Regions from separate parts of the Paenibacillus sp. Y280 genome, predicted to be linked through region 3. Evidence: predicted binding sites of a transcription regulator. Region 3 holds the regulator's gene; each other region holds the start of a gene.

Region 1 (3,126 bases), on a different contig from region 3:
TATGATGTCATGGCGGAATTTTTTGCTGCAACGAACGGGAACGAAGCCGAGCTGCTCTTCAATAAAGTGGCCATGCGGCCTGGAAGTCCAACCTCGGCTGCCGTCATGAATAAGAAGCTCGTCTTCGGTCTATCCGGCAATCCCGGCGCTTGCTTTGTTGGTTTTGAGCTGTTTGTGCGCCCCGCTCTGCTTGCGATGCAAGGTAAAGAAAATCCTCTCCCATCCAGTATTCAAGCGACTATAACAAACGATTACAATAAAGGATGTCCGCACGATCGATACATTCGGGGAAAAATGACATACTCCCAGGAGCAAGTAACGGTGAGTGTGTTGGAGAAGAACAGTTCAAGTATGCTAGTATCTATTCAAGATGCCAATTGCCTCATTCTGATCCCATCAGGATCCAAAGGTGTCTCAGCCGGTCAGATTGTTAAAGTGATCACTCTTCCTTATGAAATAACCAAGTAGTGAAGCGAGGTGGACAATGGAAAATCAGAACAAACAAGATTCCAAGGTCGTGGATGCTTTTCAAAGGCCTCTTCGCGATCTTCGTATATCGATAACCGACCGCTGCAATTTCAGGTGCCGCTATTGCATGCCGGAGGAAGTGTTTGGCCCCAATTTTCGGTTTTTAGGGCAGGATAAGCTGCTTTCTCCTCAAGAGATTGAGAGACTAACGCGTATTTTTGTTTCGCTTGGCGTTTCGAAAATACGGATTACAGGCGGGGAGCCCCTGTTAAATAAAGATATCGCCAACATTATTATGCGTATTCGCCGAATAGAAGGCGTCAAAGATTTGGCTGTTACAACGAACGGTTCGCTATTAAAGTCGAAAGCCAAGGCATTAAAAGACGCCGGGCTGGAGCGAATTACCGTGAGTTTGGATAGTTTGGACGATGACCGGTTCGGAGCCATGAACGGGAGAGGTTTTTCGGCAAAAAGAGTATTGGAAGGCATTGATGCCGCGGCGGCTGCCGGATTGTCCGTAAAGGTAAATATGGTCGTCCAGAAAGGTATCAATGAACAGGATATTGTTCCGATGGCCCGATACTTCCGCGAAAGAGGTCATAGTCTGCGATTTGTTGAGTTTATGGATGTCGGGAATAGCAATGGATGGAATTTGAAGCATGTCGTTCCGAGCCAAAGCGTTTACGAAATCATTCACAAAGAAATGCCTCTAGGACCTGCAGGATCAAGCTATTTCGGCGAGGTTGCGACACGGTATCGTTATATTGGTTCTCAGGAAGAGATCGGCTTGATTTCCTCTGTAAGCCAGGCGTTCTGCAGTTCTTGCACGAGAGCCAGGCTTTCTGCGGAAGGCCACTTGTATACGTGTTTGTTTGCTTCAGAGAAGACCGATCTGCTAGGTATGATCAGGGGCGGCGCCAGCGATGATGAGGTAAGATCGTTCATTGCTCAAATTTGGGGCAATCGTATGGACCGTTATTCCGAGACGAGACTTACACAGACAACTCCTAAGCATAAGGTTGAAATGTCCCATATCGGCGGATAGTCTGTTGTGCCGCACGATCAGAGATGATTGTTTTCATATATAGAAGAGCCCGTGGCGAATGGATGCTGCGGGCTTGTTTTTTATGCACGCGTAATTTGGAGGTTCTGTGATAAAATTCACATCCTTGCCGGACGATTCTCTTTATGATTAAAGCATAAGGATTAAGAGAATTGAGACAGCATTGCGAGGAGGAACTAATATGACTATCCATGGAGATAAACGTGAGAAGCTTATACTAATCGGCAACGGCATGGCGGGAATCAACACGATTGAGCAAATATTGAAGCTGGCGCCGGACAAGTACAACATTACGGTCATCGGTAAGGAGCCGCATCCCAATTATAACCGTATTCAATTGTCCTACCTATTGGAAGGCAGCAAGTCTTTCGATGAAATGATTTTGAATGATTATTCCTGGTACGGGCAGCACGGAATTACATTGTTCGCCGGGATCGAGGCAGCGCAGATCGATATCGACTCCAAGCAAGTGCAATTGAGCGATGGTTCATTCAGCGCCTATGACAAGCTGATCATTGCGACAGGATCCAAACCCGTTATGCTTCCGATTCCAGGTGTAGATAAAGAAGGGATCGTCAGCTTCCGGGACGTGCAGGACTGTGAGCGAATGACCAGCGCGGCGCGTACATGGAAGAAGGCTGCGGTCATCGGCGGAGGCTTGCTCGGGCTTGAGGCCGCGAAGGGACTGCTGAAACTGGGAATGGAGGTAACGGTCGTTCATTTATTCCCGGATTTGATGGAACGGCAGCTCGACCCAGCCGCCTCCGCCATGCTGCAAACGGAGCTTGAGGAGCAGGGGATTCGGTTCCTTCTAAAGAAGAAGACGGTGTCAATCGGCGGTGGAGCGCGTGTTGAAAGCTTGCAGTTTGAAGACGGCTCATCGCTCGAAACGGATTTCCTCGTGATGGCGGTAGGCATTGCTCCGGAGACCGCACTAGCTCGCGATTGCGGCATAGAGACAGCAAGAGGCATTATCGTAGACGACTTCATGCAGACAAGCGCGCCTGATGTATATGCGGTTGGCGAGTGCAATCAGCATCGTGGCGTCAGCTACGGGCTTGTAGCGCCGCTGTTTGAACAGGGAGCTGTGTTAGCCAAACAGCTGTGTGGTCTGCCTGTGGAGCCTTACCAAGGCTCGATCGTCTCGACCAAGCTGAAAATATCCGGCGTCGATGTTTTCTCTGCAGGGGAGTTTCAAGATGCTTCCGGGCTGGATGTTATCCGCATGCAGGACAATTGGAATAAGACGTATAAAAAGGTCCTTCTTCGCGATAATCGTATCGTCGGCTGTGTGCTGTTCGGAGATATTACGGATTCGGCCCAGCTGTTCAAATGGGTGAAGGCGCATGAACCGATGACGCGGGACATTCATGAACAGCTCGTGGGTTCGACGCATGCAGAGGGCACGGATCCGCTAGCTTTTGTTGCCGCTATGCCGTCCGATGAAATTGTTTGCGGGTGCAACGGGGTTACCAAAGGCATGATCATCCAAGCGATTGCGGATAAAGGCCTCACTACAGTAGAAGAAATCAAGAGTAGTACGGGTGCCAGCCGGTCATGCGGAGGCTGTAAACCGATGGTAGAGCAGATCCTTG
Region 2 (3,126 bases), on a different contig from region 3:
GGAGGCTTCTCCTGAATAATTTCTCCTCCGTAATACAGCAGCACCGCGAATGAAATTGCGAACACCAAGAATAATGCTAACCAAAGCTTTTTATACTGCATGCCTTCCACCACCTTATCAGATTCATGTTAGATCGACTGCAAACTGCCTTGTTGTTGAAATGCTTTCGGCACATAGGCGCAATAAGGATCGCTTTCCAGGTAATCTCCGGTAACCGCATAGGCTCTAGCCCTCGAACCCCCGCATATTTCCTTGAATTCGCACACCCCGCACTTGCCCTTTAACAGCGATTTGTCGCGCAGCTGCCTCATAACCGCGGAGTCCCGGTAAATTTCCGTTAAAGACCGCTCTCTGACATTGCCGCAAACAACGGGCAGGAAACCGCTAGGATACACATCGCCGGTATGGCTTATAAAAACAAATCCGTCGCCGTCATTGACGCCTTTGGGAGCGCGTCCGAGCATATCCATTCGTTTCTCCCCGCCTGGGGCTATCCTTTCGCCTAACCGCTTGCTCTCCTGCAAAAATACCCTTCTGTAATGAGGCGCTTCCGTCGCTTTCACGCCATAAGGCATTTTTTGCCCCAATTGGCACAACCATTTCATCACCTCTTCATGCTGATCGGCAGTGATCATATCCTTCTTCAACGCACGTCCAGTCGGCACCAGGAAAAACAAACTCCAAAGCACAGCCCCCATATCCTTGACCTTCTCCGCAATTGCCTCAAGATCGTGAAGATTATAAACCGATACCGTTGTGTTTACTTGAATGGGTATCTTCTGCTCCTTCAAATATTCGATGCCCTTCATCGTCCGCTCATAAGATCCCCGCGTGCCGCGAAAGTGATCGTGAATGGCTGCGCTTGAGCCGTCAAGACTAAAGGCCCACCGCGATAATCCGACCTCCTTGGCTTTACGTATCGCTTCGCGGGTAACCTTTGGCGTAGCGCTCGGCGTCATCGAAACAGGCAGCCCCTTTTCTTCGATAGCATACTGGGCTAGCTCGAATAAATCGGGACGCATAAGCGGATCTCCGCCTGTAAATACGAATAAAGGATGATCCATCCCGGCAATTTCATCAATAAGTTTCTTTCCTTCCTCGAAAGACAGCTGACGCGGATCCGCTCTATACTGCGCTTCCGCCCGGCAGTGCAGACATTTCAAGGCGCATGCCCGAGTGACTTCCCATATCACGATGAATGGATTCTCCTTGTAGTCTCTTTCGGTTATTAAAGTCTTCATCCTACTCCTCCTCTCGCTGCAATTAAAAACTGAAACCATCTTAATGAATAAATAAAGCTGTTGCTGTGAGTACCATCACACTTAACACAACTGACTTATCCTATATTAAATTTATCAACGTTCCCCAACTGCAAGATATATTGTGAATGTTTTCACTTATTAACACCTATTCAATAAGGAAGGATGATTGCAATGCCGAAACGGAATAGACGCCTCCTTGCATGGATCGCGTTCATCTTGATTCTAGGAGGATGCATGAACGCTGGCACTGAAAACATCGTCACGGTTGAATCAACCCCCGTTATTCACAAAATCAATCAACCGCCAGTAATGCCCGTCGTGAAGCGAGACGGAAACATCGTTTCTATTGAAATGACTGCGCAGATCACGGATATCGAAATCTCGAAAGGCGTCAATTACAATGCATGGACCTTTAACGGAACGGTGCCCGGCCCTGTTCTTCGGGTGAAAGAAGGAGATACGCTTAACTTCACGCTTAGAAATCTTGACCCGGCGATCCCTCATTCGATGGATTTTCACGCCGTGCATGCTGCGCCAAGCAGCAAATTTATCGATGTCATGCCAAATGAGAAGGGCAACTTTACGTATCCGGTCCATACTCCGGGCGTATTCATGTACCACTGCGGAACAAAGCCCGTTTTGTCGCATATCGCGAACGGCATGTATGGGATCATTATTGTTGAGCCGACAAACGGTTATCCTTCGGACGAGCTGATTGATCGGGAGTACACGATTGTTCAAAGCGAATGGTACAAGGAAAACGACTTTGAATCGTTCTTAAATGACGAGCCATCCTACGTGGTATTTAATGGAGACGACTTTACATTAAAAGAAAAGCCGTTTCTGGCGAAAGTCGGAGACAAGGTTCGATTTTATGTAAACAATGCCGGCCCAAATGAAATAAGTTCGCTTCATATCGCGGGCACCGTAATGGACCGTGTCTATTTGGATGGGAATCCCAAAAATGTGCTCTATGGTCTTCAAACCTTGATTCTCCCTGCCAGCGGCGGTGCTGTCGTGGAAGTAACCGTCACCGAGGAGGGGGATTACCCGATTGTAACCCATCAATTCAATCATGCTTCCAAAGGGGCTGTTGCTATCTTGAGGGTAACTAATGACGGTAATGACAATGGTAAAGCTGTTAGGGGTCATTAAGAAATATTTCTATTTGTGATGAGCGTCACAAAGCCGATTACCTCATCCCTATATAATAACGGTGTAATCAAAATCATCTTTCACAGGAGGAATACACGATGCAACCATTATTCACCGCTTCCGTCAATGCCACAGAATACCCGCCTCAATTGAAGCACAAGGTCATATTTGAAACCTTTAATAAGCTGCAGCCATCCGAGGCTATGCTTTTAATCAACGATCATGATCCCATGCCGCTGCGTTTTCAGTTTGAATCTATGTACAAAGAGCAGTTCACTTGGGAATACCTCGAGAAAGGGCCGGAAACGTTCAAAGTGAAAATCGGCAAGCTGTAGCAGCTTAGATTGGGAGTGGTTAGATGGCCGGCATAGAGATTATCAATGAGAAAACGATTAAGATTTCCGTCAAGCTGGATGACGCGACTGCCATGATCAAGGATGCACGGCAGCATATTAACGAATTCGCTCATGACATTGTAACGATAGTTGAAAAAATGCCGGAGTTCGAATACACGTACTTTTGCTTCTATGCGTACGACAGCGCTGCTCTGTTTGAGAGAATGCTTCGAATCGACCCAAAGGAATACACCTCATTCTCGCTTGACGCGCCAGACTCTTTCTTTTACGCCTTATACGGAGGAATGACGGGATTGTACGAGGAAGCCAAGCTATATGTCTAGAAGCCGGAGGTGAAATGAAATGCAGCCAAA
Region 3 (3,126 bases):
AAAATCATTTCAATATGCATCAGAGCAGCTCGGGCTGACTGGCTATGAAGAGCAAGGAAAGCTTAAAACCGTACAGCTTCCCTCGCCCTTCAACTATAGGGAGCAGGCACTCGTTGTCATACCTCGTAATTTTCCGGTGCTGCGAGGCGCTGCTGTAGATGATTCTTACTTGGATATGCTTGTAAAATCGCTCGCAGACGCTGCAAAGGAAACGAACGGGAGAATGCTCGTGCTGTTTACGTCCTACCGGATGCTTAAGCAGGTATATGAGCCGCTTAAGGATCAATTAAGCGCAGCAGGCATTCAAGTACTCGGACAGGGCATCGACAGCGGCAACCGTACAAAGCTCACTAGACGATTCCGCCAGACGCCTGAGTCTGTTCTTCTTGGTACGAGCAGCTTCTGGGAAGGTGTAGATATTCCTGGCGAAGCTTTGATTTGCCTGGCTATCGTTCGATTGCCATTCCAGCCGCCGAATCATCCATTAGCAGAGGCCAAGGCTGAAATGCTGCAGCGTCAAAAGCAAAACCCATTTATGAAGCTGTCTATTCCTCAAGCGGTTATACGCTTTAAACAGGGCTTCGGAAGGCTTGTAAGAACATCGCAGGATAAGGGTATTGTAATCATATATGATACGAGGGTAATTGATACGTACTATGGGAAGCATTTCTTATATTCCTTGCCGGGTCCAAAAATCGAAACGATGCATACGGATCAAATGATTGTACGGATGCGGGAATGGTTGTCGGAAGAAAAGCAGGAAGTTCCGCAGTTGAGTCAAGCTGCGTCTAGTGCTGAGGAGGAGAAGCGATGAAGCAAACGAAAATATCGGAGGCCGTAGTCAGAAGGCTCCCGATTTATCTCCAAGTATTGAACGAAATGCATAATCGCGAAATTCAAACCGTTTCATCACAAGAATTAGGCGTGAAGCTTGATCTAAATCCTGCTCAAATCCGTAAGGATCTTGCTTATTTCGGTGATTTTGGGCGCAAGGGTGTCGGCTATGACGTCGTTTATTTAATTGAAAAGATACGGCAGATTTTGAAGGTTGATCAGACGATCAAGGTTGCATTGGTGGGAGCCGGCAATTTAGGACATGCCTTATGCAATTACAATAAATACTCGAAGGACAACATGCAAATTACGGCCGTATTCGATGTGCACCCAAGCAAAATCGGAACGAGCATTAACAATTTGATCGTGCTGCCTATGAGCGAATTGGTTAATACCGTTTCGGAGCAAAAGATTAGAATTGGCATTATAACGGTGCCGGCTTTTGAAGCACAAAATGTCGCCAATCAATTCGTGGAGGCAGGCGTAGAGGGGATATTGAACTTTGCGCCTGCCATCCTGCGCGTACCGGATGAAATTCGGATACATAACGCGGATTTCACTAAGGAGCTGCTTAGCTTAGCTTACTATTTAGTTAGAGAAGGAGAGTCCAAGGATGAGTCAGATTTGGATTGAAGATGGTTTGTTTGTTACGATGGATGATGCAAATCCAACGTTTAAGGGACATATGGTCGTTACGGATGACCGGATTACCTACATAGGTACGGAAGCGCCTGTACAGCTTTCAGAAGGCGTCCAAAAAATCGACGGAAGCAAGCTGGCATTTATGCCAGGCCTTATTAACACACATGGCCACGCGGCGATGAGCCTGCTGCGGGGATACTCCGATGATCAGAATCTGCAAGTATGGCTAGAGCAGAAAATGTGGCCGATGGAAGGAAAATATGTCGATCAGGATACGCGTGCCGGCAGCGCTCTTGCTATTGTTGAAATGCTCCGCTCGGGTACAACGGCTTTTGTCGATATGTATGATCGGATGGATCAGGTTGCACAAATGGTAGAACAGAGCGGTATCCGCGGCGTATTGACACGAGGTGTAATTGGCCTATGCCCGCCGGACGTTCAAGAGGCAAAGCTTGCTGAGGCAATCGCATTCGCGCGCGATTGGAACGGCAAAGCGGATGGCCGCATTACAACGATGATTTCTCCGCATGCGCCTTATACATGTCCGCCGGATTATATTGAACGGTTTGTCCAGGCTGCACATGATTACAACTTGCCGCTGCATACGCATATGTCCGAAACATTAGCTGAGGTTGAGCAAAATGTTAGAGATTACGGCGTTCGTCCCGTTGAGCATTTGGAGCGGCTTGGCTTCTTCTCGCGCCCAGCGCTCGTTGCGCATGCCGTGCATCTAAACGATGCTGAGATCGAGATCCTTGCTGCCAAGGGGGTAGCGGTATCGCATAACCCAGTAAGCAATCTTAAGCTTGCGAGCGGCATCGCGCGCGTACCCGACCTGCTTCGTGCCGGCGTGACCGTATCGCTTGGAACGGACAGTGTCGCAAGCAACAATAATTTGGATTTGTTTGAGGAAATTCGGTTCTCTGCTCTGCTGCACAAAGGCGTGTCAGGCGATCCAACCGCAATTCCGGCAATTGAGGCATTAAAGCTGGGTACTGTCTACGGAGCCAAATCCATTTGGCAGCAGGATCAAATCGGCAGCTTGAAAGAAGGAATGAAGGCTGATTTTATCGCTATTAACATCGAGCAGCCGCATTTCTATCCGAAGACGGATATGATCTCGCATTTGGTTTACTCCGGATCCGGACGCGACGTTGCGCATGTATGGATTGACGGGCGGCAAGTACTCAAATTCGGCGAATGCACCTTCCTCGATGAGGAGAAAATTCGTTACGAGGCGCAAGCGAGCTTCGATCGCTTGCTGCAAGCCTAATGCGCGTAATCGCTAGAAAACGTCCGCCGTTTATGACGCTGCAGAAATGGTTGTTTTTGATCGTCGCTAGTCTTTTGCTGCTGATCACCTTTTTCTTTATTTATTTTCGCGATATACAAGGTCCAGAGTGGTCAGCCATAAAGGATGCCAAGGAGCAAGCAACAAAAGCGGCTGATCTAGCTTCTATTAATAATGTCTATCATCATATATGGAGCAAAGAGAGCTGGGTTGTTGAAGGCGTAAATCAAGCGGATGATAAGGTATTCGTATGGCTGACCGAAGATCAATTGCCCAAGATCATTAATGCGGATGATGCCGTGTCGGAGCAAACGCTGAAAAGTTCGTTTAATAACGAGAAGCCAGACGCGAACATTAAA
Region 4 (3,126 bases), on a different contig from region 3:
CATCGAATGCGATGCGCATCAGTCAGTGAAGCAAAAGTATGTAGATTGTAATGAGGGTGATACCGTACTCGTGAAAACTACGGTTGGTTTGCAAGGTCGGGCGATTAAAAATCAATTTACGGCATTGATCAGCGGAGGTAAAAAGTTAAAGATTGCTAAGTGCTATGACTGCCTTAAACATTGTTCCTATCAATTTTGCACATTGGATTCCCTCATAAAGACGACCTTAGGGGATACGGATACCGGGCTGGTTTTTGCCGGCGCTAGAGTTCACGAAATAAAAGATATATTACCTGTACAAGTCATAGTTGATAATATTATAAAAGAATATGAGTTGGCTATTCATGGAGGACTCGAGAATGTTTGCCCAACAGCTTAGCTCGAAACGATCGGATACGATTGAAATCAAATTATCTGCTATGGGACAGGATATCGTGTTTCTTGTTACAGGGGGTGCAGCCCACATCGGAGCAGTAGCAACAGCGTATGTATCGGATGATAAGCATACCATTGTAAATGTTCTTTCGCTTCCCGGCCATCGTGAGGGGGACCTGGCGTCCGAATTGGCAGAGACGGCGGCTCTTGCCATAGGCCATACAGTTGCTGTATTGGTCGGTATCCATTTGGATTCTCCCGCAAGGGGGGACATTGAGGCCATCGTTGAAGAAGCTAGAGCGAAGATGAAGCAACTGCTTGATTGTAGTGAGTGGCAGTGTGATAAAGATCATAGTGAGAAGCGAGTCGTTTACTTATAATGAGGTTAATTCACAGACCAAGAAGGGCTATAAGCCTTCTTAGCTTAAATTACAGGAGGAGAACAGGATGAAGAAGTGGATGTTGGCTATGTGTCTAATCGTAGCAGTCGTATTGATTGTGTCAGCATGCGGCAAAGCGGAGGAGAGCAAGGGAGAAACGAATACAAATGCAAATGCTAACGTAAGCGGAGCGGTGAAGGAGTTTACGATCGATGCCAAAAATTTCGAATTCGATCTAAAAGAAATCAAGGTAAACAAAGGCGATACAGTAAAGCTGACCCTAAAAAACTCGCAAGGTAATCACGCCGTTGTAGTGGAAGGCTATAAGAAAGAAGTGCAAGGCAATAAAACCATTTCGTTTGTTGCCGACAAAACCGGAGAGTTTGCTTACATATGTTCGATTTTCTGCGGGGCGGGCCATAATAAAATGACCGGTAAATTAATTGTTGAATAAATAGCGTTGAAAGTGAGGACGCCGCCTTCCTGCATGTTTTGCCGCTTGCATGCCGATTTTTTAACAACAATAGCTGCTGTATACGTCTGCCCTCATCATGTTCGCGTGGTGGGGGCTGTTTTTTGACGGCAATCGCAATAAAAAAGACACAAACAATTGAGAGCATTTGTGATCATTATCACAGATACCGAGACATCGTTGAACGTACAATAATTACAACGAAAAAAAGTTGGAAACGGGGGTATACAGGATGGGAAAGAAACCGAAGCCATTGCAATCTCACGAAGAACATTCACTTAAGGGAACGTTTGTATCCGTAATGCTTTTGGGAGGTTTTCTTATCGTCACATGGCTTAGCGTATTTATATTATTTTTATATAGGGGGTAATGAAACATGCATATTCATCGGTTGGAGAAAATTTGGATCATGTTTGGGATCACGATGCTCATTGTGTTCCTTGGAGTAATAGGGGTAGGCGCATTTGCGATGGGCATGCAGCCACCGACCGGACATCACCATTCGATCGATCCGGAGAAAGTGGATGAAACGGCTCCTTTCGATAACCCTGGCTTAGAGAGGATCGGAGAGAACGAGTATAACGCCTACATGGTGGCGTTTGCATTCGGGTACAAGCCGGAAAAGCTGGAAGTGCCTGCAGGAGCGACAATTCATTTTCAAATTACGAGCAGCGATGTCGTTCATGGCTTTCAAATTCCGGGGACAAATGTGAATATGATGGTTGTTCCGGGCGAGGTCAACCATTTGAGCTATACCTTTGACAAACCGGGCGAATATTTGATCCTTTGCAATGAGTATTGCGGAGCCGGACACGAATATATGTCCACAACGATTATAGTGAAATAGAAGGGATGATCAAGATGCTTCAACAGAGTCTTACAGGCTTTGACCGCAGAGATTCGAATATTGTTCTCGCGCATCTCATTGTGGCGTTCAGCGCACTGCTTCTAGGAGGCATAGCCGGGGTGCTGCAGGGGTTAGTACGAGGCGGCATGATTACGCTTCCTGCCGGAATTGGCTACTACCAGCTGCTTACTGCGCATGGCGTTTTAATGGCGTTAATTTTCACGACTTTTTTCATTATTGGATTTTTGTATTCGGGTGTGGCTAAGACTCTGGGTGGAAAGCTTCTCCCTCTAGCGAGACGGCTCGGCTGGGCGGGTTTTCTACTCATGACGATAGGAACGGCGATCGCTACGATTGTAATCCTGCTCAACAAAGCGACGGTGCTCTATACTTTTTATGCTCCGATGAAGGCTTCTCCGTATTTTTATATTGCGCTAGCTCTCGTTGTGGTGGGCAGCTGGCTGAGCGGCTTCGGTATCTTTTATCAATATCGCTGCTGGAGAAAGAAACATCAGGGGAAACTGTCTCCCTTGTTTTCATTCATGGCCGTTGTAACGATGCTAATGTGGCTTGTTGCGACGATTGGTGTAGCGGCCACGGTGCTCCTGCAATTTATTCCTTGGTCGTTCGGATGGGTAGATAAAATAGATGTGATGGTCAGCCGCACCTTGTTCTGGTATTTTGGACATCCTTTAGTTTATTTCTGGCTGCTGCCCGCCTATATTTACTGGTATGTCATTATTCCTAAAATAATTGGAGGCAAAATTTTCAGTGATGCGCTTGCAAGGCTCTCTTTTTTGCTGTTATTGCTGTTTTCGATTCCCGTCGGTTTTCATCATCAGCTCATGGAGCCCGGCATTTCACCGCTTTGGAAATACATTCAGGTCGTACTGACTTTTATGGTTGTCGTCCCTTCGCTCATGACCGCATTCTCATTATTCGCGACATTCGAGCTGAACGGCAGGTCAAAAGGAACAAAAGGCTTGTTTGGTTGGCTTAAGGTACTGCCTTGGAAGGATGTGCGCTTCTTTGCTCCTTTTATGGGGATGCTG

The links. Region 3 encodes Rex, which represses fermentation and respiration genes when NADH is low (regulators of the CRP and FNR family bind a similar motif). Its sites were predicted from a motif close to TTGTGAAATATTTCACAA; they were not measured.
Region 1: the regulator Rex is predicted to act here: its motif matches at 1,618-1,635, upstream of nirB (nitrite reductase large subunit NirB).
Region 2: the regulator Rex is predicted to act here: its motif matches at 1,382-1,399, upstream of AC1TPC_RS21415 (TIGR04053 family radical SAM/SPASM domain-containing protein).
Region 4: the regulator Rex is predicted to act here: its motif matches at 1,376-1,393, upstream of AC1TPC_RS21480 (cytochrome c oxidase subunit II).

Annotation. Positions count from the first base shown of each region.
Region 1 is NZ_JBXCIW010000021.1:44,065-47,190, forward strand. Features, by position in the region: gene AC1TPC_RS21555 (molybdopterin molybdotransferase MoeA) at 1-468, shown strand, start outside; gene moaA (GTP 3',8-cyclase MoaA) at 485-1,513, shown strand; gene nirB (nitrite reductase large subunit NirB) at 1,713-3,126, shown strand, end outside.
Region 2 is NZ_JBXCIW010000021.1:7,135-10,260, reverse strand. Features, by position in the region: gene AC1TPC_RS21420 (nitric-oxide reductase large subunit) at 1-101, opposite strand, end outside; gene AC1TPC_RS21415 (TIGR04053 family radical SAM/SPASM domain-containing protein) at 129-1,241, opposite strand; gene AC1TPC_RS21410 (multicopper oxidase domain-containing protein) at 1,497-2,417, shown strand; gene AC1TPC_RS21405 (DUF2249 domain-containing protein) at 2,516-2,752, shown strand; gene AC1TPC_RS21400 (hypothetical protein) at 2,776-3,096, shown strand; gene AC1TPC_RS21395 (DUF2249 domain-containing protein) at 3,116-3,126, shown strand, end outside.
Region 3 is NZ_JBXCIW010000003.1:44,606-47,731, forward strand. Features, by position in the region: gene dinG (ATP-dependent DNA helicase DinG) at 1-814, shown strand, start outside; gene AC1TPC_RS04730 (redox-sensing transcriptional repressor Rex) at 811-1,467, shown strand; gene AC1TPC_RS04735 (amidohydrolase) at 1,448-2,749, shown strand; gene AC1TPC_RS04740 (cell wall elongation regulator TseB-like domain-containing protein) at 2,749-3,126, shown strand, end outside.
Region 4 is NZ_JBXCIW010000021.1:24,780-27,905, forward strand. Features, by position in the region: partial or broken gene AC1TPC_RS21465 (NAD(P)H-dependent flavin oxidoreductase) at 1-379, shown strand, start outside; gene lpdD (prenylated flavin chaperone LpdD) at 360-755, shown strand; gene AC1TPC_RS21475 (cupredoxin domain-containing protein) at 823-1,209, shown strand; gene AC1TPC_RS21480 (cytochrome c oxidase subunit II) at 1,604-2,074, shown strand; gene AC1TPC_RS21485 (cbb3-type cytochrome c oxidase subunit I) at 2,089-3,126, shown strand, end outside.